DNA from 3 places in the Streptomyces venetus genome. Region 2 is predicted to be linked to each of the others. Evidence: riboswitches for the same ligand, from Rfam matches in the RefSeq annotation. Region 2 holds a riboswitch; each other region holds the start of a gene.
What was found. Region 2 has a riboswitch for cyclic di-AMP ahead of ABEA82_RS23325 (M23 family metallopeptidase). Riboswitches for the same ligand answer to the same signal wherever they lie in the genome.
Positions count from the first base shown of each region.

Region 1: linked by a shared signal. The riboswitch ahead of ABEA82_RS13670 (M23 family metallopeptidase) and the one ahead of ABEA82_RS23325 (M23 family metallopeptidase) in region 2 are both predicted to bind cyclic di-AMP.
Region 3: linked by a shared signal. The riboswitch ahead of ABEA82_RS17520 (transglycosylase family protein) and the one ahead of ABEA82_RS23325 (M23 family metallopeptidase) in region 2 are both predicted to bind cyclic di-AMP.

Region 1 covers NZ_BAABET010000003.1:816,200-826,113, reverse strand. The annotation lists gene trmB (tRNA (guanosine(46)-N7)-methyltransferase TrmB) at 1-334, shown strand, start outside; gene ABEA82_RS13680 (PrsW family intramembrane metalloprotease) at 393-1,697, shown strand; gene ABEA82_RS13675 (aldo/keto reductase) at 1,731-2,675, opposite strand; gene ABEA82_RS13670 (M23 family metallopeptidase) at 2,846-3,877, opposite strand; cyclic di-AMP (ydaO/yuaA leader) riboswitch at 3,889-4,045, opposite strand; tRNA gene ABEA82_RS13665 (tRNA-Met) at 4,335-4,408, opposite strand; gene ABEA82_RS13660 (dihydrofolate reductase family protein) at 4,464-5,594, opposite strand; gene ABEA82_RS13655 (MarR family winged helix-turn-helix transcriptional regulator) at 5,720-6,235, shown strand; gene ABEA82_RS13650 (GTP cyclohydrolase II) at 6,374-7,015, shown strand; gene ABEA82_RS13645 (MarR family winged helix-turn-helix transcriptional regulator) at 7,116-7,643, shown strand; gene ABEA82_RS13640 (SpoIIE family protein phosphatase) at 7,844-8,911, opposite strand; gene ABEA82_RS13635 (anti-sigma regulatory factor) at 8,911-9,354, opposite strand; gene ABEA82_RS13630 (STAS domain-containing protein) at 9,354-9,797, opposite strand; gene ABEA82_RS13625 (STAS domain-containing protein) at 9,794-9,914, opposite strand, start outside.
Region 2 covers NZ_BAABET010000007.1:113,070-122,983, reverse strand. The annotation lists gene ABEA82_RS23360 (class I adenylate-forming enzyme family protein) at 1-62, shown strand, start outside; gene ABEA82_RS23355 (thymidine kinase) at 215-865, opposite strand; gene ABEA82_RS23350 (alkaline phosphatase family protein) at 903-2,099, opposite strand; gene ABEA82_RS23345 (DUF5998 family protein) at 2,099-2,686, opposite strand; gene ABEA82_RS23340 (bifunctional acetate--CoA ligase family protein/GNAT family N-acetyltransferase) at 2,738-5,563, opposite strand; gene ABEA82_RS23335 (HPr family phosphocarrier protein) at 5,741-6,022, shown strand; gene ABEA82_RS23330 (GntR family transcriptional regulator) at 6,170-6,865, opposite strand; gene ABEA82_RS23325 (M23 family metallopeptidase) at 7,054-7,839, opposite strand; cyclic di-AMP (ydaO/yuaA leader) riboswitch at 7,852-8,015, opposite strand; gene ABEA82_RS23320 (M16 family metallopeptidase) at 8,206-9,594, opposite strand; gene ABEA82_RS23315 (M16 family metallopeptidase) at 9,591-9,914, opposite strand, start outside.
Region 3 covers NZ_BAABET010000005.1:89,594-99,507, forward strand. The annotation lists gene ABEA82_RS17490 (class I SAM-dependent methyltransferase) at 1-376, opposite strand, end outside; gene ABEA82_RS17495 (NAD(P)/FAD-dependent oxidoreductase) at 586-1,998, opposite strand; gene ABEA82_RS17500 (Ppx/GppA phosphatase family protein) at 2,420-3,361, opposite strand; gene ABEA82_RS17505 (DUF501 domain-containing protein) at 3,358-3,888, opposite strand; gene ABEA82_RS17510 (FtsB family cell division protein) at 3,936-4,412, opposite strand; gene eno (phosphopyruvate hydratase) at 4,532-5,821, opposite strand; gene ABEA82_RS17520 (transglycosylase family protein) at 6,101-6,796, opposite strand; cyclic di-AMP (ydaO/yuaA leader) riboswitch at 6,801-6,967, opposite strand; gene ABEA82_RS17525 (LysM peptidoglycan-binding domain-containing protein) at 7,196-8,155, opposite strand; gene ABEA82_RS17530 (cytochrome P450 family protein) at 8,280-9,575, opposite strand; gene ABEA82_RS17535 (nucleoside triphosphate pyrophosphohydrolase) at 9,628-9,914, opposite strand, start outside.

The DNA.
Region 1 (9,914 bases), on a different contig from region 2:
CCGCGTCTACTTCCCCGACCCCTGGCCCAAGAAGCGGCACCACAAGCGCAGGCTCATCCAGCCCGAGTTCCTGAGCCTCGCCGCCACCCGCATCAGGCCGGGCGGGATCGTGCACTGCGCCACCGACTGGGAACCGTACGCCGAGCAGATGCTCGAGGTGCTCACGGCACACCCCGACTTCGAGAACACGCAGGCGGACGGCGGTTTCGCGCCGCGTCCCGACTTCCGACCCCTGACCCGTTTCGAGGGCCAGGGACTGGACAAGGGACATGTCGTGAACGACCTCCTCTTCCGTCGCGTACAGCACGTGGAGCAACCCCCCGTCGGCGCCTGACCGCATCCGCACCTCCTCCGCCTGCGGACAGCGCCCATCCGTCGTTAGGGTCGAAGCCGTGGCCACCAGCCCCCCACTCCCGTCGCACCCCGGCGGCCCCCTGCGGCACGCCCACTGGTGGCAGCGCACCTGGGTCCGCTACGCCGCGCTGACGACGCTCCTCGCGATCTCCGGCCTCGTGATCCTCGCCCTGGTCCGCGAGGAGACCGGCACGGAGGGGTTCCTGGTGGGGCTCGGGCTGGCCACGCTCCCGGTCCCGCTGCTCATCGCCACGTTCCGGTGGCTGGACCGGGTCGAACCGGGCCCGTGGCGGAACCTGTTGTTCTGCTTCGCCTGGGGCGCCTGCGCGGCGGCGCTGATAGCGATCGTCGCCAACAGCTTCGCGACGAGATGGATAGCGACGGCGACCGCGGACCCGTCCAGCGCCGACACCCTCGGCGCGACCGTGATAGCCCCGGTGGTGGAGGAGACGGCCAAGGCGGCGGCCGTCCTGTTGGTCTTCCTCTTCCGGCGCCGCGACTTCACCGGCATCGTCGACGGGGTCGTGCTGGCCGGTGTGACCGCGACCGGCTTCGCGTTCACGGAGAACATCCTCTACCTGGGCATGGCCTTCGGCACCGACCAGCTCACCGGCCACAGCGGCATCGCCTCCGTCACGGCGGCGACCTTCTTCGTGCGCGTCATCATGTCGCCCTTCGCGCACCCGCTCTTCACCGTGCTGACCGGCATCGGCTTCGGCATCGCCGCGCTCACGGCGGACGGCCGGCCCGTCCGCCGGGTCGCCTTCCCGCTCTCCGGGCTGCTGCTCGCGATGGGCATGCACGCGATGTGGAACGGCTCGTCCTCGTTCGGTGAGTACGGGTTCTTCGCCGTGTACGCGGCGTTCATGGTGCCCATCTTCGGGCTGCTGACCTGGCTGGTGGTCTGGACACGGCAGCGGGAGCTGCGGACCGTGCAGACGGAACTGCCCGCGTACGCCGTGGCCGGGTGGCTGTCCCCGGCGGAGCCGTACGCGCTCGGCTCGATGCGGGCCCGGCGGATCGCCCGCCAGTACGCCCGCCGCCACGCGGGCAGGGCGGCGGCACGGGCGGTGGCGCAGTACGAGGGGTACGCGACGTCCCTGGCGTTCCTCCGGCACCGGGGCCGCAAGGGCCGGACCGGTGGTGCCGACTTCGTCGTCCGGGAACGGGAACTGCTCGACGAGCTGTGGCGGCGCCGGGAGGCCGCCCGCCCCGCGCTGGACCACGCGGCGCGGCTCACGGCCCCTCCGGTCCCGGTGGCGGCACCGCCCTGGCCGGTGTACGGGGCGTACGGGTACAGCCATCCGACGCCGTACCCCGCGTACAACCCGTACCGCTCGTAGCCGGAAAGGCACCGAGCCCGGCCCGGGGCGTTCTCAGGCGGAAGCCTCCGTGAGCCGTCCCACCTCCGCGTCCGTCAGGGTCAGCCGCCCGACCTCCAGCAGCGCGGGCAGCTGCTCCACCGTCCGCGCCGAGGCGATCGGCGCGGCCACCGTGGGCTGGGCGGCGAGCCAGGCCAGGGCGACCGTGGCGACGGGGGCGTCATGGGCCGCGGCGATCTCGTCGAGGGCGTCGAGGACCCGGAGGCCCCGCTCGGTCTCCAGGTGCTTGGCGGCACCGCCCGCCCGCGCGCTCTCGACGGTCGTACCGGGCCGGTACTTGCCCGTGAGGAAGCCGGACGCGAGCGCGTAGTAGGGGACGGCCGCGAGGCCCGCCTGCTCGGCCAGGTCCTGGAGCTCGCCCTCGTAGGTGTCGCGGGAGACCAGGTTGTAGTGGGGCTGGAGGGCCACGTACCGGGCGAGGCGCTCACGGTCGGAGAACTCCAGGGACGCCCGCAGCCGCTCCGCGGAGATGTTGGAGGCCGCGATGTGCCGCACCTTGCCGGCCTTCACCAGTTCGTCGAGCGCGCCGATGATCTCCTCGACCGGCACGTCGGGCCGGTCGAAGTGGGTGTAGTAGAGGTCGATGTAGTCGGTCCGCAGGCGCCGCAGGGAAGCGTCGGCGGCGGCCTTGATGTTGGCGGCGGACAGGCCCTGGAACTCGGGGTGCTGGCCGACCTTGGTGGCGACGACGACGTCGGAGCGGTTGCCGCGCGCCTCGAGCCACTTGCCGAGTATGGTCTCGGACTCGCCGCCCTGGTTGCCGTCGACCCACGCCGAGTAGACGTCGGCGGTGTCGACGAAATTGCCGCCGGCGGCGGTGTACGCGTCGAGGACGGCGAAGGACCGGTCCTCGCCGGCGGTCCAGCCGAAGACGTTGCCGCCGAGGGCGAGCGGGAAGACCTCGAGGTCGGAGGAGCCGAGCTTGCGAAGAGAAGTCATGCTCCACGTCAACGACCGTACGAGAGCGGCTCATTCCGCGTCGGATGCGAAAACCGCGTGAACGCAGTCCCGCGATCGTGAACAACCGAAAACCGGCAGCCCTGACGTCGGGGGGTCGTCATCAGGACCGCCGGTGCTTCAACTGGCGTGCGCTGCTCGGGGGGTGAGGCTCAGGGAGTGAGGCCCTTGCCCCGCAGCCACGCCATCGGGTCGATGCCGCTGGAGGAACCACCGGAGTGGACCTCGAGGTGCAGGTGGGCGCCGGTGACGTTGCCGGTGGCGCCGACGCGGCCGATGACGTCGCCCGTGCTGACCTTCTGCCCGACGCTGACGCCGATGGAGGACTGGTGCGCGTACCAGATCTCCGTGCCGTCATCGAGGGTCAGGACCGTCTTGTAGCCGTAGGAGCCGTTCCAGCCGGCCTCGGTGATGGTGCCGCTGTGCACCGCCTTGATCGGGGTACCCGTGGGCGCGGCGAAGTCCAGACCCGTGTGGTAGCCGGAGGACCAGTAGGCGCCGGCCTGACCGAAGGTGGAGGTGAGGGTGTACGAGGAGGTCGGCAGCGTGAACTGCTTGGCGAGGGCGGCGAGCCGCTCGGCCTCGGCCTTCTTCCGGGCCTCCTCCTCCGCCTTCTTCTTGGCTTCGGCGGCCTTGGCCTTGGCTTCCTGCTCCGCCTTGGCGGCGGCTTCCGCGGCCGCCTTCTCGGCGGCCTTCGCGGCGTCCTGTGCGGCCTTGGTCTCGATCTGCTCCTGCTGGCGCTCGACCTGGGCCATGATCCGGGCGCGCAGCGCCTCGCCGGCGCCGGAGCCGCCCTGGTCGGTCTCGGCGGACGCCGTGGCGAGGTCGCTGAGCGGGGTGGCGGAACCTTCGGGGGTGTCGTCGTCCGAGATGAGGGAACCCACCGAGGGCAGGTCCGGCACGGAGATCGACACCGGCGGCTTGCCGGTCTGGGCGCTGGCGATGCCGCCCGCGCCCACGGCGGCTATGACGCCGACGCCGAGGACGGTGGAGCTGCGGGCGAGTCCTCCGCCGCGCTGCTTGGTGACGCGATGCCGGCCACGGACGGGACGGATGGACTCCGCGGTGGGGTTCCACTCCTGGAACGGGCCCTCGTCGGTGCGGTGACCGCCGAAGCCGAAGGTCTCGGTGTCGCGCTGGTGGGGCGCGGGCGGGGCCGCGGGGGCAGGCCGGTTGGACGCCACGTGGGCGTACTCCTTTCCTTCCTTCTCGCCTACCGGGTTAGCTGACGGGTTCGGAGCAGGAAGGTCTCCTACGCGCGTATACCAACCGTGCTTCCACGGCGATATCCGCCCGATTCACCCCAAGTGGTGGTTCCCCGGTTCCCTTTCGGGATTCGGCGCGTGCGCACGGAGCCGCCTTCTGTGACGGCTGGGACGACCGCGCTGCGTTATCGAACGTTAATAGACGCGCGGTGGGTATTCCAGCGATTCCGCTTGATCATTAACCTTTTTCGCGCGGACTTACCTGCCACGACCAGCTCAAATCGGACGAGTTGGCCGCTCCGCAAGTGATTCACGGGTTTTGACGACGCGTCAGCTGGGCAGCGGAGCGGGGCGGTTCACTCACTGCCCGTGACGATGAAGGCCCGACATGCACCGAGGGCCGGAACCCTTTCGGATTCCGGCCCTCGGCCTTCAGTAGCGGGGACAGGATTTGAACCTGCGACCTCTGGGTTATGAGCCCAGCGAGCTACCGAGCTGCTCCACCCCGCGTCGTTGTGTCTCCAGTGTACGCCATCCGCGGGACCGCTCGCGCACACCCGCCGGTTCAGCTCAGCAGGTGGCGGTTCGGAGCCTTCGCCTGCCCCTCGTACTCAGGCAGGACGACGACCTCCGCTCCCCCGGCCGCCAGGACGCCGCTGCCGTCGGCCCCCGCCACGAAGGTGTCCGGCTCGCGCCAGGCCGTGACGACCCGCCGCACGCCCGCGTCGAGGATCAGCCGGGCGCAGGGTGCGGGGCGGGAGGCGCGGCGGGCGCAGGGCTCCAGGCTGCTGTAGACCGTCGCGCCGGTGAGCCTCGGGTCGGCCGGGTCGGTCTTCGCCAGGGCCGCCTCCTCCGCGTGCACGACCGCGTCGCCGCCCTCGCGGGAGTGGCCGCGGGCCAGTTCCGTACCGTCGGCCGCGACCACCACCGCGCCGACGCTGAACGCCGTGTCCGACGGCGGACACTGCGCGGCCAGTTCGCAGGCGAGGGCGAGCCAGCGGTGGTCGGCGGCGGTGGGGAGGGAGCCGGTGCCCGGGGCGGTCGGCTCGTAGCGCATGAGGACCACGTCCTCGATCCGCCGGGTCTCCAGCAGCCGGAGCCGGCCGGGCGGGTAGCCGCCGGGCCCGAAGAGGCGGGGGGCGTCGGGGTCGCCCACGAAGAGCGGGGCGAGGACCAGCTGGAGTTCGTCGGCGAGGCCCTGGGTGAGCAGTTGGGTGTGGATCAGACCGCCGCCCTCGACCATGAGCCGGCGCACCCCGCGTACGTCGTGCAGGTGGGTGAGGAGGCGCCGCCAGTCGAGGCCGGCGCCGAGCGGGACGACGTCCGCGGCGAGGCCGCGGGCCCGGGCGCGTTCGGCGCCCTCGTCGGTGGTGTAGAGGACCTTCTCGCCGCCGGTGTGCCAGAACCGCGCCTCCGGGTCGAGGTCGCCGGTGCCGCTGACGGTGACCTTCAGCGGGTATTCCGGCAGGCCGGCGGCCGTGCGGGCGGCACGCCGCACGGGTGAGTTGACCAGCAGCCGCGGGTTGTCGGCACGGATGGTCCCCGCGCCGACCAGGATCGCGTCGACGGAGGCCCGGACCTCGTCGACCCGGTCGAAGTCGGCCGGGCTGGACAGGAGCAGGCGTTCGGGGCCGGTGTCGTCCAGGTAGCCGTCGAGGGAGACGGCGGCGGACAGCAGGACGTACGGGTGGGGCATCGACGCGCTCCTCGGCGGCTCGGGTCACGGAGGCGGGGCTGGGCTCGACCGGACTGGAGTGGAGTGGACTGACTGGGCCGGACGGCGGGCTTGGTTCAAGTTTGAAACAAACCTACACTGGTGGCATGACGAATCGCTGGCTCACCCCCGAGGAGCAACGCGCCTGGCGCGCGTACATCGCCGCCTCGCTGCTCCTGGAGGACGCGATCGACCGGCAGCTCCAGCAGGACGCCGGCATGCCCCACCTGTACTACTCCATCCTGTCCGTCCTGTCCGAGTCCCCGGAACGGCGGCTGCGCATGACCGACCTCGCCGAGCGGCTGAAGATCACGCGCAGCCGGCTGACGTACGCGGTGACGCGGCTGGAGAAGGACGGCATGCTGCGGCGCGAGGCCTGCCGGTACGACAAGCGGGGGAGCATCGCGGCCCTGACCGACGAGGGGTTCGCCGTGCTGGAGCGCGCCGCGCCCGGGCATGTCGAGACCGTGCGGAGTTTCCTGTTCGACCGGCTCAGCGAGGAGCAGGTGGGGCAGCTGGAGGAGATCTCCTCGGCGATCGCACAGGGGCTCCAGGAGGACGGGGCGCGTCCGGCGTCGGACGACGTGCCGTGGCGGCGGAGGTCGTCGACGTCCTGTTCGTGAGGCACGTCACAAGACCCTGACGGTCATTGCTTCAAATTTTAAGCAAGAGTAGGGTTCCGATCACGGATCTGCTTCAAATCTGAAGCAGTCCGGCAGACGGCTGTGCAGCCGAACAGGAACGGAACCCGGAGGCCCCGCATGCCCGACACCCCCACCGTCGTCGCCACCCCGCGCTCCCGTGTCCGGGTCCCGCTGCGCTTCCAGGACGGTTACGAGGCCGACGCCGAACTCGTCACCTTCCACGGTCTGGCCGACGGCCAGGAGCACGTGGCCGTCGTCCTGGGCGAGCCCGGCCCGGTTCCGCTGGTGCGGCTGCACTCCGAGTGCCTGACCGGGGACGTGTTCGGCTCGGCCCGTTGCGACTGCGGGCCGCAGCTGCGCGAGGCCGTCGAGCGCATAGCCGACCGCGGCGGCGTGCTCCTCTACCTCCGCCAGGAGGGCCGGGGCATCGGCCTCTACAACAAGCTCGACGCGTACGCCCTCCAGGACGAGGGCCTCGACACGTACGAGGCGAACGCGGCCCTGGGGCTGCCCGAGGACGCCCGCGACTACACGGCGGCGGCCCAGATGCTGCGGGCCCTGGGCATCGGCGAACTGGACCTGCTCTCCAACAACCCCGACAAGGCGGACCAGTTGCGCGCCCTGGGCGTCGACGTCCGCGACCGGATCCCCACGGGTGTCTTCACCACCGCGCACAACGTCCGCTATCTGCGCGCGAAAGTCCTCCAGACGCAGCACACGCTGCCGCTCGCCGCGCTGACGGAGCTGAGCGCCGGCTAGCACCTCCCGGCCGCTGCCGGACGGCGAACGGAACTGCTTGCCCCTCGGCTCATCGGGTACAGCCTTTGAAAGAGGGCGACCTCAGCAGTACCCGGAGCTTATGGAAAGTGACCGTTTCGTGACCGAACTCGGCGGCCCCGGTGACCACCGGGCGAGGAGACCGGGCGACGGCCCGGAGGCCGTCGCGTCACAGATCGCCGATGCGGTGGACAGCCTGGCGACCCTCTGGTCGGTCGCCGCCCAGGACGCGTCCCTGCGTCTTTCCCTGCACCAGCTGCGCGCACTGCGCACGTTGGAGGCGGCGCCAGGCCTGAACCTCACGACCCTGGCCGACCGGCTGGACATAGGCCTCCCCACGGCCAGCCGCCTCTGCGACCGCCTCGCGGCGGCCGGCCTCCTGGAGCGCGCCCCGCACCCCGACACCCGCCGCGAGGTGCAACTGTGGCTCACCACCCACGGACAGCACGTCCTGGGCGATGTCGCGGCCCGGCGCGCCGAGGCCCTGGCCACGGCCCTGGCAGCGATGGCACCGGCGGAACGGGCAGCGCTGAGCACGGGGTTGCGGGGGTTTCTCGCCGCCCAGGAGGGGGGCTTTCCCCGCCCGGGCGGGACGAACGGGACCGGCTGACGGGGCCGGGGCGCGGGCGCTGGGCCGGGCGGGCGCGCTGAACCGGGGAGGGCGCTGGGCCGGGGCTTGGACAACACGGCCCCGACTGCGGGCACTCATACCGCTGCGGCGACGGGGTCCCCTCTGCGGACGCAGCGACACCTCGTGACACCGGGCTGCGCACCCACCCGGTCTCGACGCCAACGCCCGGTTCCTGCTGCTCAGCCCGGTGAGTCGGTGCGGCGCGCCGCAGTGCCGCCGCCGAGTACGGCCACACACGTGTCGTCGCTCACCGGACGGGCCGCGCTGCCCGCGTCCCTGAGGATCACCGCGGCCATCAGCGCCGGGTCGCAGCCGAGGAGCACGGTGTCGTCGGGTGACGTCCAGCGGCTGGGCAGGCCGTCGCTGTGCAGGACGAGGAGGCTGTCGTCCTGCCACGGCTCCCGCTGCACGGGCACCGACGCCGGGGCCTGGGCGCCCACGATGCCGGGCTGGGACAGCAGCGGCTTCCACGTACCGCCGGTGCGCAGGCGGGCACCGACGTTGCCGATCCCGGCGAAGTTCAACCGCCCTGATGCGAGGTCGATTTGGGCCACCGCGACGGCCGCGCCCCGGGTGGGGCGCAGGGCCCGGCCGAGGTGCCGCAGGATCTCGGCCGGGGGCAGGCCCGCCGCCCCGCGCAGCTCCTTCACCGCGGCGTCGGACGCCTCCGCGGCCTTGGCCCCGTGACCGAGCCCGTCGGCGAGCAGGAGGGTGAGGCGGTCGCCGTCGCTCAGGTGGCTCCAGGCGTCGCCGGAGTGCTCGGCCCGGCCCAGCGGGACGTTGACGCCACCCGCGCGCGGGCCCTGCGGGGGCGTCCCGGTCCGGCGTGCGGGCGGTTCGTGGTCGATGCGCGCCACGGCCACCGTGCCCCGTCCGGGGGCGCTGTGCAGGTCGAAGTCGTTCGCTATGCGCCGGCACGTGCCGAGGCCGGCGCCCAGGGAGGACGCGGTGGTGTAGCCGTCGCGCATCGCCACCGCGATGTCCGGGATGCCGGGGCCGTGGTCGAGCGAGACGAGCTGCACCGACTGGCGGGGCCCGCCGCTGTGCGCGCGCTCGACGAGATTGACGAGCATGCGCCCGCCGTCCGCGTGCCGGATCAGGTTGGTCGCCAGCTCCGTCGCCACCAGCGCCGCGGTCGCCGTGCGGTGGGTGCCGAGCCCGGCGCACGCACTGGCCTCCTCGGCCGCCACCCGGACGTCCCGCACCCGGGTCGAGTCGTCCACCGGTACGTCCCAGACCCTGCTCATCACGCCCCCGGTCGGGACGGCGGCAGGGCGGTCGCCCAGGCCGTCACGGTGACGGTGGTCCCCTCGCCGGGCCGGCTCTCCACATCGAACTCCTGGACCAGGCGCTTCGCCCCGCTCATCCCGAGGCCCAGTCCGCCGCCGCTGGTGTAGCCGTCGGTCATCGCCTGGTCCAGGTCCCTGATCCCGGGCCCGGCGTCGACGAAGGTCAGCCGCAGCCCGTGCGACTGCCCGGTGTCCAGCGGGGTGATCATCACATGGCCGCCTCCGCCGTGGACGAGGGTGTTGCGGGCCAGCTCGCTGGCGGCGGTGACGAGCTTGGTCTGCTGCACCAGCCCGAAGCCGAGCTCGGCGGCGGCCTGCCGGACCTGCTGCCGTACCCAGGCCAGGTCGGCGTCCGAGCCGATCGGCAGGCTGGCCGGGGCGGCATGGCGCGAGGCCTGCATCACGGACTCCCCTCGCCCTCACGCTCACCGGCGGTGAGCAGCTCCATCGCGCGTTCGACGTCCAGGGCGGTCAGCAGTCCGGGCAGGGTGAGGCCCAGCTCGACCAGGGTGATCGCCACCGCCGGGCGCATCCCGGCCAGCACCGTACGGGCGGCCAGCAGTTCGGCTCCCGCGGCGATCTCGGCGAGGACCCGCCCCAGGAAGGAGTCGACGATCTCCACGCCGGAGATGTCGATGACCACACCGGTCACCCGGGTGTGCGCGATCCGGTCCGTGATGTCCTGCTGGAGCTGCTCGGCCATGCCGTCGTGCAACTCCCCCTGGAGGGTGACCAGCAGGATGTCGCCCAGCTTGAGGACGGGGACCGTGAAGGCGTGCCCGCCCGCGGCCCCGGCCCCCGGGTGCCCGTACCCGGCGGGACCGTTCCCCCCGGCCCCGGTCACCGCGCTCCCGCGTCGGCAGCCGGGACCGGCGCGATGGCGACGCCCTGCCGGCTGAGCGCGTAGGCCAGGGCGTCCGCCAGGCTCGCGCGCGTGAGCACCGTACCGAGGTCGATGCCC
Region 2 (9,914 bases):
TCGACCGCAAGAAGCTCCTCACCGTCGTCGAGGGCCGCTCCGGCCTGCCCGGCAGGGCATGAGCGGAGGGAAGCCCGGATCATGCGCACATACTTCGATGTCGTCGTCCTCGGAGCGTGGCCGCGAGCTGACCCCGGCTCAGCAGTGGGACCTGACGGTGCATGAGGTCGCACATGATCAATATGTAGCGAGCACGGACACCGTCCGGCGGCGATCAGGCGGACGGGACGGGCAGGACATCCGGCGAGAGCGCGCCGGCCCGGGCGGCGGCGCTCGTCATACGGCGACGATGGTGACGCCGGCACAGTACCTCGTAGCCGACTTCCGCGGCGGGGCCGCTCACGTCGCCCACCACGACCTGCTCGCCTTCCACCACCATCTCGCCGCCGACCGTGCGCGCATTGTGCGTGGCACGCGCCCCGCACCAGCACATCGCCTCCACCTGGAGCGTCTCTATTCGGTCCGCCAGCTCGATCAACCGCCGGGAGCCCGGGAAGAGCTTCGTGCGGAAGTCGGTGGTGATACCGAAGGCGAAGACGTCGAGATGCAGATCGTCCACGACCCTGGCCAGCTGGTCGATCTGCTCCGGCGCGAGGAACTGCGCCTCGTCCACGATCACGTAGTCGACCTTGCCGCCCTGTGACATCTGGTCGACGACATGGCCGTACAGATCCATCAGCGGCGCCGCCTCGATGGCGTCGGTCACCAGGCCGAGCCGGGAGGAGAGCTTCCCCTTCCCCGCACGGTCGTCCCGGGTGAAGATCAGAGCCTGCAGTCCCCTCGCCGACCGGTTGTGCGCGATCTGGAGCGCCAGCGTCGACTTCCCGCAGTCCATGGTTCCGGAGAAGAAGACCAGCTCAGGCATGTCGAGTTGAGCACCTTTCGGTGGGGGGCCGGGAACGTCAGGAGCGTACTTCGAGCAGGGGCACCCACTGCTCGGCAGGGGTCATCGAACCGTGGTTGCCGACCATCGCCGACTCCTTCGGCTCCCGCTCGGAGGCGATGAGCAGGACGTCGTCGCGGGCCGCGGCGACCACGTCGCCGATCCGGCCGTAGACCCGTTCGTCGATGCGCGGGCCGAACCAGCCCGCCGCGATGGCCTCGTCGCGGGAGGCCACCCAGAACTGCTCGCCGAGCACCTCGCGCCAGCAGGTCAGGACGTCGCTCGCGGCACCGGGCACCGCGTACACGTGCCGGGCGCGGCCCTCGCCGCCGAGCAGGGCGACTCCGGCGCTCAGCTCCCAGTCCTCGTCGAAGTCGATGCGGTGCTGCTCGTCGAAGGGCACGTCGACCATGCCGTGGTCGGCGGTGACGTAGAGCGCGCTGCGCGGCGGGAGTTGCTCGGCGAGGCGCTGGACCAGGCGGTCGGCGTACATGAGCTGGCCGCGCCAGGTGTCGGAGTCGACGCCGTAGCGGTGGCCGGCGCCGTCGACCTCGGCGAAGTACGTGTAGACGAGGGAGCGGTCCCCCGCGGCGAGTTGCTCGGCCGCCAGGTCGACGCGGTCCTCGCCGGACAGCCGCCCCAGGAACGTTCCGCCACTGAGCGCGACCTTGGTCAGCGGGGTGTTCTGGAAGGTCGGGGACGACACCTGCGCGGCGTGCACACCCGCCTCGTGCGCCAGCTGGAAGACCGTCGGGTAGGGCTGCCACGGCCCGGGCGGGGCCCAGGGCTGCCAGCGCAGCTGGTTCATCAGCTCGCCGGTGTCGGGGTTGCGCACGGTGTAGCCGGGCAGGCCGTGCGCGCCGGGCGGCAGGCCGGTGCCGACGGAGGCGAGGGAGGTCGCCGTGGTCGCCGGATAGCCGGCGGTGAGCGGACGCCCGGTGCCGCCGCGCGAGGTGGCGAGCAGGGACGTCATGAAGGGGGCGTCCTCGGGGTGCGCCCTGAGCTGCTCCCAGCCGAGGCCGTCGATCAGGAACACGCAGTTCCGGTCGGCGGGCGTCAGCTCCGGGATCGCGGCGGTCATACCCGGCACGCCGGCGCCGGCGGCCAGTGTGGGCAGCAGGTCCGCGAGGGAGCCGCTGCCGTACTCGGGGACCGGCGCGGAGGAGACGGTGAGCGGTTCGGGGTGGTGGTCCCAGGCCGTGTTGGACTGTGTCATCAGCGGGTGGTGTCCGCGGTCGCCTCGGAGAGGGACTGCGCGAAGGCGAGCGCCTGGCGCACGGTCTCCGGTCCGTCCCCGGCCTCGCTGACGCGCAGGCTGAGGTCGTCCGCCGTCGAGTTGCCGGTGTAGCCGTGGTCCGCCTCGCAGTTGGGGTCGCCGCAGGCGGCCGGCTCCAGGTCGATACGGGAGACGGCGCCCCAGCCGATGGTGAGGACGACCTCGCGGGGCAGGGTGCCCGGCTTGTAGGACTCGGGGTTGGCGACCACCCGGCTGACCACGATCGACGAGATACGGCCGAGCTTCACGGACTCCGTCGACGTCGTGGCGTAGGGCGTCGGGGAGGTGCTGTCGGCGGCCTGCTCGTCGGTGTGGCTGACGATGAAGCGGTGGTCCGTGAGGACGAGCACCGTCACGTGCCGCCGGACCTCGTTCTGGTCGAACGTCGTCTCCTGGTGGACCAGGTACGACCGGATGGGCTCGCCGCCCACGGCGGCCTCCACCGCCTCGGCCACGAGGGCCGGGTAGTAGCCGCTGCGCTCGATCGCCGCCCGCAGCCCCTGGGTCGTCGTACTGGTCTTGGCCATGACGCCCATCCTACGGGGGACCACTGACTGCGAGAGACCGCTCGCCCCCTGTCAGTACGCGGGGAGGGTCCGCGGGCCGAGGTCGTCGCGGGCGGGCGGTGGTGCGAGGCGGACGGAGGCGCCCAGGACGCTCAGGCCGTGCGAGGCGACGACGACCGGCTCCAGGGTGATCGCGACGACCTCGGGGTGGTCGTCGACCAGCCGGGACACCCGCAGCAGCAGCTCTTCCAGGGCGCGGGTGTCGGCGGGTGCGGAGCCGCGCCAGCCGAACAGCAGGGGTGCCGTGCGGATCGACCGCACCAAGGAGGTCGCCTCCTTGTCGGTGACCGGGATCAGCCGGTGGGCCGTGTCCCCGAGCAGCTGGGAGGCGGCACCGGCGAGGCCGAAGGAGAGCACGGCCCCGGCCGCCGGGTCGATCACGGCCCGCACGACGACGTCCACCCCGCGCGGCGCCATCCGCTGTACCACCGGACGCAGCTCCTCCGGCGCGCCGAACTGCTCCGTCAACTCGGCGTAGGCCCGTCGCAGTTGGTCCTCGTCCAGCAGGTCAAGACGCACGCCGCCCAGGTCGGCGCGGTGCCGCAGGTGCGGGGCGGTGGCCTTGAGGGCCACGGGGTAGCCGAGGCCGCGCGCGGCCTCGGCCGCGGCGTCGGGGCTCGGGGCGGGCAGGGCGCGGTGGACGTGGATGCCGTAGTGGCCGAGCAGGTCGCAGGTCTCTTCCGTGCCGAGCGTGAACCCCTTCCCGCGCGCGAGGAGCCCGTCGATCAGCGTGGCGGTGCCCTTCTCGTCGATGTCCTCGTACTCGGGCACCCTGCCGGGGTCCGCGGCGTCGCGCCGCCACTGCGCGTAGGCCACGGCCTGGCCGAGGGCGCGAACGGCCCGTTCGGCGGCGGGGTAGGCCGGGATGAGACGGGCGCCCTCGGGGGGTTCTCCGGCAGGCGTCGGATCGGGCGCGACCAGGGGGGCATGGGGGCTGCTCTGCGGCGGATCGTCCGCCACGGCCTGTGGTGCCGTGCTCGCCGCCGCCGACAGGGCCTCCGCCAGACCGCCGAGCTCCACGTGGACGACCAGGACCGGTTTGGCCGGAGCCGCGGCCGCGGCCGAACGCAGCGCCTCGGCGAGGGCCGCGTCCGCGACCGAGCCCTCCCCCACCGCCGGTATGGCGGTGACGACCACCGCGTCGCAGGAGTCGTCGGCCAGGGCCCGTGACAGGGCCGCGTGGAAGTCCGCCGCCGAAGCCTCCGTGGTCAGGTCGAGCGGGGGGTGGGGCCGCAGCCCCTCGGCGAGGCACGCGTCGTACGTGAGCAGGCCGAGCGACTCGGAGTTGCCGAGGATCGCCACCCGGGGTCCGGCGGGCAGGGGCTGGCGGGCGAGCAGCAGGCCCGCGTCCACCAGGTCGGTGATGGTGTCGACCCGGATGACACCGGCCTGCCGCAGCAGCGCCGAGACGGTGGCGTGCGGCAGCCGGGTCGCCCGTACGGCATGCCCCTGGGGAGCCGCTGCGTGTCGTGCTCCCTGGACCACGACCAGCGGTTTCGCCGCGGCCGTCCGGCGGGCGAGCCGGGTGAACTTGCGGGGGTTGCCGATGGATTCCAGGTACATGAGGACGACGTCGGTGTCGGGGTCCTCGTACCAGTACTGGAGGAGGTCGTTGCCGGAGACGTCGGCGCGGTTGCCGGAGGAGACGAAGGTGGAGACGCCGGTCACGCCCGTGACGCCGCCGCCGCGCCGGTGCAGCCGGGACAGCAGGGCGATCCCGATCGCGCCGGACTGGGCGAACAGGCCGATCCGGCCCGGCCGGGGCGTCTCGGGGGCGAGGGAGGCGTTGAGCCGGACCCGCGGGGAGGTGTTGATGATGCCGAAGGCGTTCGGCCCGATGATCCGCATGCCGTACGTGCGCGCCTGCCGCACGAGGGCGCGCTGGCGTTCGCGTCCCTCGGGCCCGCTGTCGGCGTATCCGGCGGAGACCACGACGAGGCCCTGCACGCCGTGTTCACCGCACTCGGTCACGATCTCGGGGACGTGCTCGGCGGGCACGGCGACGACCGCGAGGTCGACAGGGCCGTCGATGTCGCGCACCGAGCGGTGCGCGGGCACTCCGTCGAGGTCCTTCTGCTCTTCGGGCAGGGCCTTGTTCACCGCGTAGAGGCGGCCGCGGTACCCGGCGTCGCGGATGTTGCCGAGGACGCTGCGGCCCACGCCGCCCGGGGTGCGCCCGGCGCCGACGACGGCGACCGAGCCGGGCGCCAGCAGCCGCTGCACGGAGCGCGCCTCGGCGCGTTGTTCGCGCGCGTACTGCACGGCGAGGGAGCGGTCGGTGGGTTCGAGGTCGAACTCCAGCCGGACGACACCGTCCTCGAAGCTGCGTTTCTGGGTGTACCCCGCGTCCGTGAACACCTTGATCATCTTGGTGTTGGCGGGCAGCACCTCGGCGGCGAAGCGGCGGATACCGCGCTCCCGGGCGACGGCGCCGATGTGTTCGAGGAGGGCGGAGGCGACGCCGCGCCCCTGGTGGGCGTCCTGGACCAGGAAGGCGACCTCGGCCTCGTCGGCGGGTGCGGAAGCGGGTGTTCCGTCGGCGCCGATCCGGTCGTAGCGTACGGTGGCGATGAACTCGCCGCCGACTGTGGCCGCGAGTCCCACCCGGTCCACAAAGTCGTGGTGCGTGAAGCGGTGGACGTCCTTGGCGGACAGGCGAGGGTACGGCGCGAAGAAGCGGTAGTACTTCGACTCGTCGGAGACCTGCTCGTAGAAGCTGACCAGGCGCTCGGCGTCATCAACGGTGATGGGCCGGATGCGCGCGGTACCACCGTCGCGCAGCACCACGTCGGCTTCCCAGTGGGCGGGATACTCGTGCCGGTCCGGCGAGGTCTGCATGGGCCCCAGAGTACGGCTAGCGTCCGACAGTGGACGCGAGGCAGTCTGTGGAGGGCGTCAGTCGGGTCGAGGCCGCGACCCGACGGCACCCCGGGGCGGTCCCAGGACCGCTCCGGCACAGCTTCACGATATGGGAAACTGGTCTAGACAACCCTGAAAACCGAAGGGCAGCAACACATGGCTGAGCGCCGCGTCAACGTCGGCTGGGCCGAGGGCCTCCACGCCCGCCCCGCTTCCATCTTCGTCCGAGCCGCCACGGCCGCAGGCGTCCCGGTGACGATCGCCAAGGCAGACGGCAAGCCCGTCAACGCGGCCTCCATGCTGGCCGTCCTCGGCCTCGGCGCCCAGGGCGGCGAGGAGATCGTCCTCGCCTCCGACGCCGAGGGCGCCGACGCCGCCCTGGACCGGCTCGCCAAGCTGGTCTCCGAGGGTCTCGAGGAGCTTCCCGAGACCGTCTGAGTTTTCTTTCGCGCCTGACCCGGCGCACTCCGAAGGGCCCCTCCGATTTCATCGGGCGGGCCCTTCGCCTTTTCCCCGGATTTCCTGCCCGCGGGCAGCAGAAATAATCCCCCGCGAAATGCTCGCTCTTTGTATACGGCTTCCGTGTTAATGCCGCGGGCTCGCCGTGTTTACGGGATGTTGCGAGTTCCTCACACGCTCGGCACGCTCCCCGGCGGAGCCGAAACGCAGGCGGTGCGCGGCCGTCGCGCGCTCGGTGTGCAGCGCCGTGACCGCCCGCGCGCGCTCACTGTCCCCGCGCGCCACCGCGTCCACGATCGCGCCGTGTTCGGTCCAGGACTCCACGGGACCGGCCGGCGCCTCCACCGCGTACATCCAGGCGATCTTGTGGCGGAGCTGGGTGAGCGTCGAGGTCAGCGCGGGGCTGCCGGAGGCCTGCGCGAGCGTCTCGTGGAACCAGCCGCCAAGCGAGCGCAGGTCGTCGCTGTTGCCCCGGCGGGCGCGTTCCTGGCCCAGCCGGACCAGCCCGCGCAGGACCTTCAGATGGGCCTCGGTACGGCGCTGGGCGGCGCGGGCGGCGCCGAGCGGCTCCAGCAGCGTGCGCATCTCCAGCAGGTCGGCGGCCTCCTGCTCGGTGGGTTCGGCGACACAGGCGCCCGCGTGCCGCCGGGTCACCACGAAACCTTCGGCCTCCAGGGTCCGCAAGGCCTCCCGGACGGGGACGCGCGAGACGCCGTAGCGGCGCGCGAGGAGTTCCTCGGTCAGCCGGCTGCCGCGCTCGTAGACACCCGCGACGATGTCGTCCCGGATGGCCGTGCACACCGAGTGCGCGGGAATACGCATGACCGACCTCCGCTTAATCCCCGTGAAACGCCGACGAGCGACGTGTGTTCCGTGACTCTATTGCAATCAGCGGGAATTTCCGACGGCGATCCGGAATCCATGGATATTTTTTGGACAGCCGGCCGTCAAAAACGCCGAAAGCCCCGGCTCGGGGAGCCGGGGCTTCGGTAAGCGGAGGGGTGCGCCGCCTAGACGTTCACGCCGTGCGAGCGGAGGTAGGCGACGGGGTCCATGTCCGAGCCGTACTCGGGGCTCGTCCGGGCCTCGAAGTGCAGATGCGGGCCGGTGACGTTGCCGGTCGCGCCGGAGAGGGCGATCTGCTGGCCGGGGGTGACCTTCTGGCCGACCGAGACGCCGATGGACGACAGGTGGCCGTACTGGGTGTACGTGCCGTCGTTCATCTTGATCACGATCTGGTTGCCGTAGGAGCCGCCCCAGCCCGCCTCGACGACCTCGCCCATGCCGACCGCGTGGACGGAGGTGCCGCTGGCGGCGTGGAAGTCGACGCCGGTGTGGCTGCCGGAGGACCACAGGCCGCTGCTGGCCTGGTAGCCGGTGGAGACGTACGAGCCGGAGATCGGGGGCACGAAGGAGTTGAGGCGCTTGCGCTCGGCCTCACGGGCGGCGCGCTCCTTGGCCTCGCGGGCCTTCTCGGCGGCCGCCTTGGCCTTCTTGGCCGCTTCGGCGGCCCGCTCGCGCGCGGCCTCCTCGGCCTTCTGCTTGGCGGCGGCCTCTTCGGCGGCCTGCTTCTGAGCGGCGGCCTGGGCGTCGATCTGTGCGGCCACGGTGTCGCCGAGGGTGACGACCGGGGTGAGGCCGGTCTGCTCGGCGGCGGGCTCGGCCGCGAAGGCCGGAGCCGCCACGGTGCCGATGACGCCGGTGGTGGCGAGGGCCGCGACGCCCGCCGCGCGGGCCGTGCCGCGCTGAATCCTGCTGGGACGCCGGTGCTTCCCGGTGGCGCGCGTGAACGCCATGAAGTGGCTGATCCTTTCCTTCCCTCTCGCCTACCGGGTTAGCTGACGGGTTCGGAGCAGGAAGGTCTCCTACGGACCCCCTCGCTTGCGCGCGGGCGTCCGATTCACCCCAGGGACTGCGATGGGTCCCCGGCTCCCCTGGCTCGCGCCGTACGGGGACTCGGCGATGACTGTCCGGTGCCGCGGGTGCGGCGCACTGCCTGACGAACAGCCCGGATGACGCTAAGCGGCGCCACTTTCAATTCCCAAACGAATCCCAGCTTTTGTAGCGCATCCCACAGGGCAGACGGGCAACTCCCACCCCAATTCGGGCATAAGGGGGCCCTGGTGCCTTTGAAGACAACCAGGGCCCCTTCGCGCGTGCCGCTACTCGGCGGTTACGACGGAGACTTCGCCGATGCCGAGGGCCTCCACAGGGCCCTTGATCTGCGCCGCGTCACCGACGAGGACGGTCACCAGACGGTCCACCGGGAAGGCGCTGACGGCCGCCGCGGTGGCCTCCACGGTGCCGGTCGCGGCGAGCTGCCGGTACAGCGCGGCCTGGTAGTCGTCGGGCAGGTGCTGCTCGACCTGGTCCGCCAGCGTGCTCGCGACGGCCGCCGCCGTCTCGTACTTCAGCGGCGCCACGCCGACCAGGTTCTGCACGGCGACGTCCCGCTCGGCGTCGGTCAGCCCCTCGGCGGCCAGCGTGCGCAGCACCGTCCAGAGGTCCTCCAGGGCGGGCCCGGTGTTGGGCGTGTCCACGGAGCCGCTGATGGCGAGCATCGCGGCACCCGTGCCGTCCGGGGTGGACCGGAGGACCTGGGCGAACGCCCGCACGCCGTAGGTGTAGCCCTTCTCCTCGCGCAGGACGCGGTCCAGGCGGGAGGTGAGGGTGCCGCCGAGGCAGTACGTGCCGAGCACCTGGGCGGGCCACACGCGGTCGTGCCGGTCCGCGCCGATCCGGCCGATCAGCAGCTGCGTCTGGACGGCGCCCGGGCGGTCCACGATGACGACCCGGCCCGTGTCGTCGGCGGTCACCGGCGGCACCGGCCGCGGCTCGGCCGAGGAGCCGGTCCAGGCGCCCAGCGTGTCGCCCAGCAGGGCGTCGAGGTCGATGCCGGTGAGGTCGCCGACGACCACGGCGGTGGCCGTGGCGGGGCGGACGTGCTTCTCGTAGAAGCCGCGGACCGCCGCGGAGTCGATCGCGGCGACCGTCTCCTCGGTGCCCTGCCGGGGCCGTGACATCCGCGAGCCGGCCGGGAACAGCTCCTTGGAGAGTTCCTTGGCGGCGCGGCGGGAGGGGTTGGCCAGCTCGTGCGGGATCTCGTCGAGGCGGTTGCGGACCAGCCGCTCGACCTCGCTGTCCGCGAACGCGGGCGCCCTGAGGGCGTCGGCGACGAGGGCGAGTCCCTTGGCGAGCCGCGACGCCGGCACCTCCAGGCTGAGCCGGACACCGGGGTGGTCGGCGTGCGCGTCGAGGGTGGCGCCGGCGCGCTCCAGCTCGGCGGCGAACTCCTCGGCGGAGTGCTTGTCGGTGCCCTCGGAGAAGGCCCGCGCCATGATCGTGGCCACGCCGTCGAGGCCGGCCGGCTCCGCGTCCAGGGGCGCGTCCAGCAGCACCTCCACGGCGACGACCTGCTGGCCGGGGCGGTGGCAGCGCAGCACTGTCAGGCCGTTGTCGAGCGTGCCGCGCTCGGGGGCGGGGAAGGCCCACGGCCGGGCCTCGCCCTCCCGCGGCTGGGGGTGGAAGTCCATCGTGGCGAGCTCGGTCACTTGGCCGCCTCCTCGTTCTCGTTCGTGACCGCGGCTGCGGTGTCCTCGGTGGTGTCGGCGTCCTCGGTGGTGTCGGCGTCGGCGACGGGCTCGTAGACGAGCACCGCGCGGTTGTCGGGCCGCAGGCGGGCCTTGGCCACCTCCTGGACCTCCTCCGCCGTCACCTCCAGCACCCGCTGCACGGCGGTCAGGGCGAGCTGCGGGTCGCCGAACAGCACGGCGTACCGGCACAGTTCGTCGGCACGGCCCGCGACGGTGCCGAGCCGGTCCAGCCACTCGCGCTCCAACTGGGCCTGGGCCCGCTCCATCTCCTCGGCCGT
Region 3 (9,914 bases), on a different contig from region 2:
GCGGCGGGGCGGGCGGCAGCGGGCTCCCGGCGAGCTTGACCAGGCCGCGTACGGCGGCGCGGACCTCGGGCTCGCGCAGGGCCTGGGCGAGGGTGCGGGCGTCGTCGCCGCGCTCCCAGACGAGTCCGGCCAGCAGGTCGAGGGCGGCGTACAGATCGCCCTCGATGTCGAGTTCGCCGGCCACCCAGGCGCGGGCCAGGCCGAGTTCGCCCGGCTTCCACAGCAGGCGGCGCAGGGCGCGGCGGTTGCGTACGACCAGGGTCGGCGCACCCGGCGGACCCGCCTGCGAACCGTCCCAGGCGTGGATGCGCACGGGGAGCGGTGCTCCCAGCAACTGTGCGAAGAGGCCCTGTAGCCGCGGTGCGGCGTCTGCCATGGTGTACACCTCCGTGACAGCGAATCCCGGAATGTCCGACACCACGTAAACACCCGCGGGGCTCTGCCGCAGTCCCCGGCACGCGTCATGTCTGGGCAAAACCGCTACTTCGGCCGCGCGGTCGTGCCACGGCCGGCCCACACGCCGAAGGACCTCCCGCACCACGGATGGCGGGAGGTCCTTCGGTCAGGACGGGGCGGGACCGGGCGTCAGGAGGCCTTGGCCTTCTCCTCGGTCTTCTCCGCCTTCTTCTCGGTGGTCTTCTCCTTCGGCGGAGCGGCCACCGGGGCCGGCTTGGCGGCCTCGTAGAACTCCTCGCGCGGGGTCTCCATCGCGCCGAGGGAGACGACCTCGCGCTTGAGGAACATGCCGAGCGTCCAGTCGGCGAAGACGCGGATCTTGCGGTTCCAGGTCGGCATCGCCAGGCCGTGGTAGCCACGGTGCATGTACCAGGCGAGACGGCCCTTGAGCTTGATCTTCATCTTGCCCATGACGATCATCGCGACGCCCTTGTGGAGGCCGAGACCGGCCACCGCGCCCTTGTTGGCGTGCGAGTAGTCCTTCTGCGGGAAGCCCCGCATGCCGGACAGGACGTTGTCGCCGAGGACGCGGGCCTGACGCAGCGCGTGCTGGGCGTTCGGCGGGCACCAGGCGTTCTCGTTGCCGGCCTTGCGGCCGACGAGGTCCGGCACCTGGGCGTTGTCGCCCGCGGCCCAGATGTAGTCGGTGCCCTGGACCTGGAGGGTCGTCGCGCAGTCGACGTGGCCGCGGGGCCCGAGGGGCAGGCCGTAGCGGGACAGGACCGGGTTGGGCTTGACGCCGGCGGTCCAGACGATCGTGTTGGAGTCGACCTCGAGGCCGTTCTTCAGCACCACGTGGCCGTCGACGCAGGAGTCCATGGAGGTGGACAGGTAGACCTCGACACCGCGGCCCTCGAGGTGCTCCTTGCCGTACTTGCCGAGCTTGGGACCCACCTCGGGGAGGATCTTGTCGGCGGCGTCGACGAGGATGAAGCGCATGTCCTCACGGGACACGTTCCTGTAGTACTTCGAGGCGTCCCGGGCCATGTCCTCGACCTCGCCGATGGTCTCCGCACCGGCGAACCCGCCGCCCACGAAGACGAACGTGAGGGCCTTGCGGCGGATCTCCTCGTCGGTCGTGGAGTCGGCCTTGTCGAGCTGCTCGAGGACGTGGTTGCGCAGGCCGATGGCCTCCTCGACGCCCTTCATGCCGATGCCCTGCTCGGCGAGGCCGGGGATCGGGAAGGTGCGGGAGACCGCGCCGAGCGCGACGACGAGGTAGTCGAAGGGCAGCTCGTACGCCTCGCCGACCAGCGGGGCGACGGTGGCGACCTTGCGGTCCTGGTCGATGGTGGTGACCCGGCCGGTGAGAACCTCCGCCTTGGGCAGCACGCGTCGCAGCGGGACGACGACGTGGCGCGGGGAGATGTTGCCGGCGGCGGCTTCCGGGAGGAAGGGCTGGTAGGTCATGTACGACCGGGGGTCGACGACCGTGACGGTCGCCTCGCCGTAACGCATCTTCTTGAGGATGCGCCGAGCTGCGTACAGGCCTACGTACCCACCGCCTACTACGAGGATCCTGGGACGCTCCGTGGTGCTCATGCCATCGAGTATCCACCCGCCTCAGGGGGGTGGCTCGTGCGCCCCTTCACAAGCTCCGACAAGGGGTGTGTTATCCTCCGCGACTCGCGTGATCCATGTCATGGTGACAACCGGGATCCTTTGTGCGTCCCGAGCCGTTGTCAATGCCGCGTGAGCTGCCTCTCTGGCTCGAAGAGGCCTCCGTGAGGTGCCGCCGGAGCCCGCTTCCCGACCCCCTCCGAAGCACCCCCATATCACGCTTCTGAACGCGTTCAAGGGCTGGTTGGGCCCCCAGGTGGGTCAACCGGACCCTTGTTGTCGCTCTGGAGGGCCGAATTCCTTGTGAAGAACTTCACGAACTTTCCCGACGAGCTGTCGCCGAGGGGCCCGTCCGAGCCCCCCGGAGACGCTCATCCGTGATCCATGCCTGCTCAGAAGCGGCCTACGCCAGCGACCAGCCGATGCCGTCGAGGATGTCGTGCTCGCTCACCACGACCTCCTCCGCGCCGATCCGCTCCATGATCGACAGGAGCACGAGGGCCCCCGCACCGATCACGTCGACCCGGCCCGGGTGCATGGAGGGCACGGCCGCGCGCTCGGCGTGCGTGGAGCGCAGCAGCCACTCGGTGATCTCGCGGACCTTCTCGTGGGAGACGCGGGAGTGGTGGATGACCTCCGAGTCGTACTCGGGCAGCTCCTGGGCGATCGCCGACACGGTCGTCACGGACCCGGCCAGGCCGACCAGCGTGCGGGCCTCGCGCAGCGGAACCGTCTCCTCGGCGAGGTCGAGGGCGGCCTCGATGTCCGCGCGCATGGCCGCGATCTGCTCCTCGGTGGGCGGGTCGCTCACCACCCCGTCCCGGACCAGGTGCCGCTCGGTCATGCGGACGCAGCCGACGTCCACCGAGCGCGCCGCGCGCACCCGGTCCTCGCCGACCACGAACTCGGTGGAGCCGCCGCCGATGTCCACGACGAGGTAGGGCTTCGCGAGGTGGTCGCGCCCGGCGAGCTCCTTGGTGGCGCCGATGAAGGAGAACTCGGCCTCCTGGTCCCCGGAGATCACCTCGGGCTCGACGCCCAGGATGTCCAGCACGCCGCGCACGAACTCGTCCCGGTTCTCGGCGTCCCGGGAGGCGGAGGTCGCCACGAACCGCAGCCGCTCCGCCCCGTGCTCCTTGATGATCCCGGCGTACTCGCGGCACGCCGCGAAGGTCCGCTGCAACGCCTCGGGAGCGAGCCGGCCGGTGCGGTCGACGCCCTGCCCGAGCCGCACGATCGTCATCCGGCGGTCCAGGTCGACCAGCTCACCGGTGGCCGGGTCGGCGTCCGCGACCAGCAGGCGGATCGAGTTCGTACCGCAGTCCACGGCGGCGACACGGGTCACTTGGCGTCCTCCTCGACGGCCGTCACACACGGGCCCTTGCGCCACCACTCCGGCAGCATCGCGATCGCCTCGTCCCCGAGGGGGTTCACCCCGGGGCCCGCGGCCAGCGAGTGCGCCACCAGCACGTGCAGGCACTTCACCCGGTCCGGCATGCCGCCCGCGCTGGGGAAGTTCTTCAGCTCCTCGATCTCGTCGCGGCGCCGGACGTAGTCCTCGTGGGCCGCCCGGTAGGCCGCCGCCAGCTCCGGGTCCGCGGCCAGCCGTTCGGTCATCTCCTTCATCACGCCGTTCGCCTCCAGCGTGCCGATCGCCGAGGCGGCGCGCGGGCACGTCAGGTAGTACAGCGTGGGGAACGGCGTGCCGTCCGGCAGCCGCGGTGCCGTCTCGACGACGTCGGGCTGCCCGCACGGGCACCGGTGCGCGATCGCGCGCAGACCGCGCGGGGGCCGACCGAGCTGCTGCTTGAAGGCCTCGACGTCCGCGTCGGTGGGCTCGGTGCGCGGGGTGGTCGGCGGGGGCGTTTCCATGACTGTGTTCTGACTGTCTTTCTCTGATCGCCGGCTGGGGGTTCAGGTCACTGACCGGAGGCGTCGGACTTGTCGACGCCGTCCCAGACGTTGAGGTACCAGGGGCGGTCGGCCGCCCCGAGGTCGGTGCGCGACTGCTTCGCCGCGTGCGGGTCGACGACGATGAATCCCGTCTCCCCCGGCATCACGTAGTGCAACCGCTGCCGGATCTGCTGCTCGGCATACGCGTCGTCCTGCCAGCGCGCCTTCTGGTCGCGCAGCCGTTCGACGCGCTGCCGCGCCTGCTGCTGTTCCTTCTGGAGGTCGTCGATCTCGGCGCCCTGCGAGACGTACTCGCGCATCGGGTAGGCGAGCGCCACGATCAGCGAGCACATCACCAGGGCGAGCAGCGCGGCCCGGCCGGTCAGCCGGGAGCGGCGGGCCTGGCGCCGGGTCTGGGAGCGGTAGACCCGGGCCGCGGTCTGCTCTCCGAGCAGCCGGATCCTGGTCGCGGTGGAGAACCGGTCCCGGTCCTTCACGGCCATGTCTGCCCGCCTCCCGCTCACGTCCGATGCGCGTACGTCCCCGCACACGGTACGGGACCGAGTACGGGGACGTACGTACGACGCTTCCTCGCGGGGCCGTGCCTCAGCCCTCGCCGTGCCTACTGGCCGGCGGAGCGGAACCGCGGGAACGCGCTGCGCCCGGCGTACACCGCGGCGTCGTCGAGGATCTCCTCGATGCGCAGCAGCTGGTTGTACTTGGCGACACGCTCGGAGCGGGCCGGGGCGCCGGTCTTGATCTGGCCGCAGTTGGTGGCGACGGCCAGGTCGGCGATGGTGACGTCCTCGGTCTCGCCGGAGCGGTGGGACATCATGCACTTGAAGCCGTTGCGCTGGGCCAGCTCGACGGCGTCCAGGGTCTCGGTGAGCGAACCGATCTGGTTGACCTTGACCAGGAGCGCGTTCGCGGCGTTCTCCTCGATGCCGCGGGCGAGGCGCTCGGGGTTGGTGACGAACAGGTCGTCGCCGACGAGCTGGACCTTGTCACCGAGCTTGTCGGTGATGGTCTTCCAGCCCTCCCAGTCGTCCTCGAACAGCGGGTCCTCGATGGAGACGAGCGGGTACGCGTCGACGAGCTCGGCGTAGTACTCGGTCATCTCGGCGGCGGAGCGGGTCTTGCCCTCGAAGGTGTAGGAGCCGTCCTTGTAGAACTCGGACGCGGCCACGTCGAGGGCGAGGGCGATCTGCTCGCCGGGGGTGTAGCCGGCTTCGTTGATCGCCTCGAGGATGAGGTCGAGGGCCTCGCGGTTGGAGCCGAGGTTCGGGGCGAAGCCGCCCTCGTCGCCGAGGCCGGTGGCCAGGCCCTTGCTCTTCAGGACCTTCTTCAGCGTGTGGTAGACCTCGGCGCCCCAGCGCAGGGCCTCGGAGAACGACTCCGCGCCGATCGGGGCGATCATGAACTCCTGGATGTCCACGTTGGAGTCGGCGTGCGAGCCGCCGTTCAGGATGTTCATCATCGGCACCGGCAGCAGGTGCGCGTTCGGACCGCCCAGGTAGCGGAAGAGCGGCAGGTCGCTGGCCTCGGAGGCGGCGTGGGCGACGGCGAGGGAGACGCCGAGGATGGCGTTGGCGCCGAGGGAGCCCTTGTTGTCGGTGGCGTCCAGGTCGAACATCGCCTGGTCGATCAGGCGCTGCTCGGTGGCGTCGTAACCGACGAGCTCCGGGCCGATCTGCTCGATGACCGCGAGGACGGCCTTCTCCACACCCTTGCCGAGGTAGCGGTTCGAGTCGCCGTCGCGGAGCTCGATGGCCTCGAAGGCGCCCGTGGAGGCGCCGGACGGGACGGCGGCACGACCGGTGCTGCCGTCGTCGAGGCCGACCTCGACCTCGACCGTGGGGTTGCCTCGGGAGTCCAGGATTTCCCGGGCTACGACGACGTCGATGGACGGCACGAGCATCTCCTTCTTGATGTGACGCGGTTACGCGGGCCGCTCGGGCCCAGCGAGGTGCGGGCCGGTGGCTCGCGACATGAGCCTAACCGGCTCGCGGCGATCGGCCACCGGGTCGCCCACCCCATGGACAGAACCGAGAGTAAATTGTTTCCGAACGGAACAAAGCCGGGGCGCAAAGGCCGGCGGAAAAAACCCCGCCCCGGCGCGTACGGGGGAGGACGCACCGGGGCGGGGAGCCCGTGGGGACGGGGGCCGCCCGAGGTGGGCGGGGGCCGCTGCTTACTTCAGGTGCAGCTGCTGGCCCGTGTAGATGAGGTTGGCGTCGTCGATGATGTCCTTGTTCAGCTGGTAGAGCTTCTCCCAGCCGCCCTGGACCTTCTTCTCCTCGGCGATGGAGCTGAGGGTGTCGCCCTTGACGACCTTGTACTCGCCGTCACCCTTCTTGACCTTCTTGCCGGTCGGGGTGGTGACGGTCTTCTTGGCGGCCGGGCGCTCGTCGGAGCGGGAGGCCGGCTGCTGCTGGGTCTCGCGGGACTCGGTGCTCTGCTGCTGGCTCTGCTGCGAGGAGCTGCCGGAGTCGCTCGAGGAGCCGCCGCCGGTGGAGGCGCCCGACAGGCCCTTGCCGCAGACCGGCCAGGCGCCCTTGCCCTGGCTCGCCAGGACCTTCTCGGCGACCTGGATCTGCTGGTCCTTGCTGGCCTGGTCGGCGGTCGAGGCGTACTGGGTGCCGCCGTACGCGGACCAGGTGGAGGCGGAGAACTGCAGACCGCCGTAGTAGCCGTTGCCGGTGTTGATGGACCAGTTGCCGCCGGACTCGCACTGGGCGACGGTGTCCCACTCGGAGGTGGTGGCGGCGGAGGCGGTGCCGGTCGCCATCAGCGGGGCGGCGACGGCGGCGCCGGTGACACCGGCGACGGCGATGGCACGGCTGGCCTTGGACGGACGGCGGTGCTTGCCCTTGCTGGAAAACAGCATGGAGAGATCCCCTCACCGACGCCTGCGAGGTGAGCTGTCGGGTTCGGGCCGGTTGAGTTGCCCGGCCGCGCCCCTCCCGGGACACGGCTTCACCCCTAGCCCTTCCGGCACAAGTGGCCGGTCGGGCACCTACCTTGGGTCCCCCGCTCCTGCCTACGGCGCTTGACGCGACGACTGTTCCCGTACGGCCGCTGGCAGGATTCGGCGTTGCGGCAGCCGGGGCTCGTGGTGACGAGCGGTCACGACGTTAGGCACGGGATCCGCGGAATTTCAAAGACGATCAAGGCTTCTGAGATCTATCTCTCACGGACCCCAAACGGGACATTCGCCGCGAACCATGACGCGAACTCGTGGGGTTACGGGGTGACTTCCGCCCCCGTTTCCGCACTGCCCGAACAGCTACTTCTCGTCCGCTTCGCCCTCCACCGCGAGCTTCTCACCGGGACGGATGAGGTTCGGGTCGTCGCCGACGGCCTTCTTGTTGCCGTCGTAGAGCTCGTGCCATCCGCCGCTGATGTCAAGGGAGTCGGCGATGGACCAGAGGCTGTCGCCGACACCCACGATGTAGGCGCCTTCGGAGGCGTCACGGGAACTCTCGGCGCCGCGCGAGGCGTGACGGCCCGTGGACTCGTCCGCACGGCCGCTGTCGGACGTCGAGGTTTCGTCGGCGCTGGGGCCGCGGTGCCTGCCGGAGCCCGTGTCGGCCGGCGCCGAGGAGTCGCCGCCCTGCTTGGAGTCGGACGTGTCACGCTCGGGGGTGGCCGACGGAGAGCTGCCGGGCTGCTGCTTCTGCGACGACTCCCCGGATTCACCCGAATTGCCGGACTTGCCGGTCTCGTCCTTCGAGTCCGACGACGTGTCGGGCGACGACGACGGGGAAGAGGAGGGGTCGTCGGAGGGGGAGGAACCGAGCGAGTCGAGCAGACCGGGCGAGTCCGTCGAACCGGAGGAGTCGGAGGAGGAGTCGGAGGAGTCCGATCCCTTGCCCTGCTCCAGGCCGGAGAGCAGCCCGCAGGTACGCCAGGCGCCGACTCCCTGGTCGGCGAGGATTCTCTCGGCCACGGCTATCTGCTGGGAGCGGCTGGCCAGGTCGGCGCTCGCCGCGTAGTCGAGGCCACCGTTGTTCTCCCAGTCCTCCTGGGAGATCGCGAGGCCGCCGTAGTAGCCGTTGCCGCTGTTCTGGCTCCAGGCGCCGCCGGTCTCACAGTCCGCGACCCGGTCCCAGGTCGTGCCGTCGGCCGCGCTGGCGCCGGAGGCTCCGAGGAGCGGGATCGCGATGGCGGAGCCGGTCACTCCGGCCGCGAGGAGGAGAGCCGGAGCCTGGCGGGGGCGACGGTGCCGACCGTTCCCGGAGAGCATACGGAGACCTTTCGCGAGGGAAGCAGTGACCGGCGCGGCGCAGGTGACCCTGGCGCGCTGATGGGTGAACGTATCGGCAGACGATCACTTGTCACAAGTTCATGCCGCGTAGATCACGTGAAGATCACAGTGCTGATGTTTCGTCACTCTTGGCCGGCGCGAACTCCACCGGCAGCGTGCGCAGCCCGCGCATGATGAGGCCGCCGCGCCATCTCAGCTCGGCCGGATCCACCGCGAGCCGCAGGTCGGGGAGGCGGGTGAGGAGGGTGGCGAGCGCGGTCTGGCCCTCCAGCCGGGCGAGCGGGGCGCCGAGGCAGTAGTGGATGCCGTGGCCGTAGCCGAGGTGCTGGTTGTCGCGGCGGGAGAGATCGAGCACATCCGGGTCCGTGAACCGCTCCGGGTCCCGGTCGGCGGCGGCAAGGACCACGAGGACCGGGTCGCCTGCCGCGATGCGCTGCCCGCCGATGGTGAGCGGCTCGGTGGCGAAGCGCCAGGTGGCGAGCTCGACGGGACCGTCGTAGCGCAGCAGTTCCTCGACGCCGGTCTCCAGGAGCGCGGTGTCGTGGGCGGCCAGGGACCGCTGGAGCCGCTCGCGCTGCTCGGGGTGGGTGAGCAGGGCGTAGGTGCCGTTGCCGATGAGGTTGACGGTCGTCTCGAAACCGGCGAACAGCAGGATGAAGGCCATGGCCGCGGCCTCGTTCTCGGTGAGGTGCTCACCGTGGTCGGAGGCGCGGATGAGCCCGGAGATGAGGTCCTCGCCCGGGGCGGGTTCCGCGGGCAGCGCCTCCCGCTTGCGGTGGATCAGATCGGCGAGGTAGCCGCGCATCTTCTTCACGGACCGCGCCACCCCGCCCCGGGGCCCGCCCTGGTGACGGATCATCATGCCCGCCCAGTCGCGGAAGTCGTCCTGGTCCTCGCGAGGGACGCCGAGCAGGTCGCAGATGGCGTAGATGGGGAGCGGAAACGCGAACTCGTGGATGAGGTCGGCGGACCCCTTCTGCGCGAACCCGTCGATGAGACGGTCGGTCAGCTCCTGCACCCGTGGCGCGAACTCGGCGACCCGGCGGGGTGTGAACGCCTTGGACACCAGCCGCCGCAGCCGGGTGTGGTCCGGCGGGTCGATGTTCAGCAGATGCGTCATCAGCTCGGCCTTGCGCTCGCCGGGGATTCCGGTCTTGCCCTTGGCGTGCGCGGGCTCGGCGTGGTGCGCCGGGTTCTTGGAGAGACGGTGGTCGGCGAGGGTCTGCTTGGCGTCGGCGTACCGCGTGACCAGCCAGGCCTCCACACCGCTGGGAAGCCGCGTCCTGTGGACGGGGCTGTGCTCGCGGAGCCAGGCGTAGGCGGGGTAGGGGTCGCTCGCGAACTCCCAGGTGAAGAGGTCGGGAGCGGCGGGAGTGCTGGGCTGGGGCTGGTCGGTCACTCCTCGACGGTATCCGGCGTGCCGCGGGCCCCCTGCCCGCCCCGGGGCCTGCTCAGCCCTCGGCCTCCCGTATGGCGTCCCGGTACGCGCGGGCCGCCGCCCTCAGGGCCGCCTCCGGGTCCACGCCCTCCGACTCCGCGCGGACCGCCAGGGCCAGCAGCTCGTAGCCGATGCCCTCGACGGGCGGGAGCGGTATGTCCAGGTGCGCGGTGCGGGCGCGGGACGCCAGCTTGGCGGCGAGCGCCAGGCCGGGCTGGCCCAGGGGGATGCCCTCGGTGACCGAGGTGCGCTGCTTCTCGACCGCCTTGGTGCGCAGCCAGTGCGCCTTGACCTCCTCGG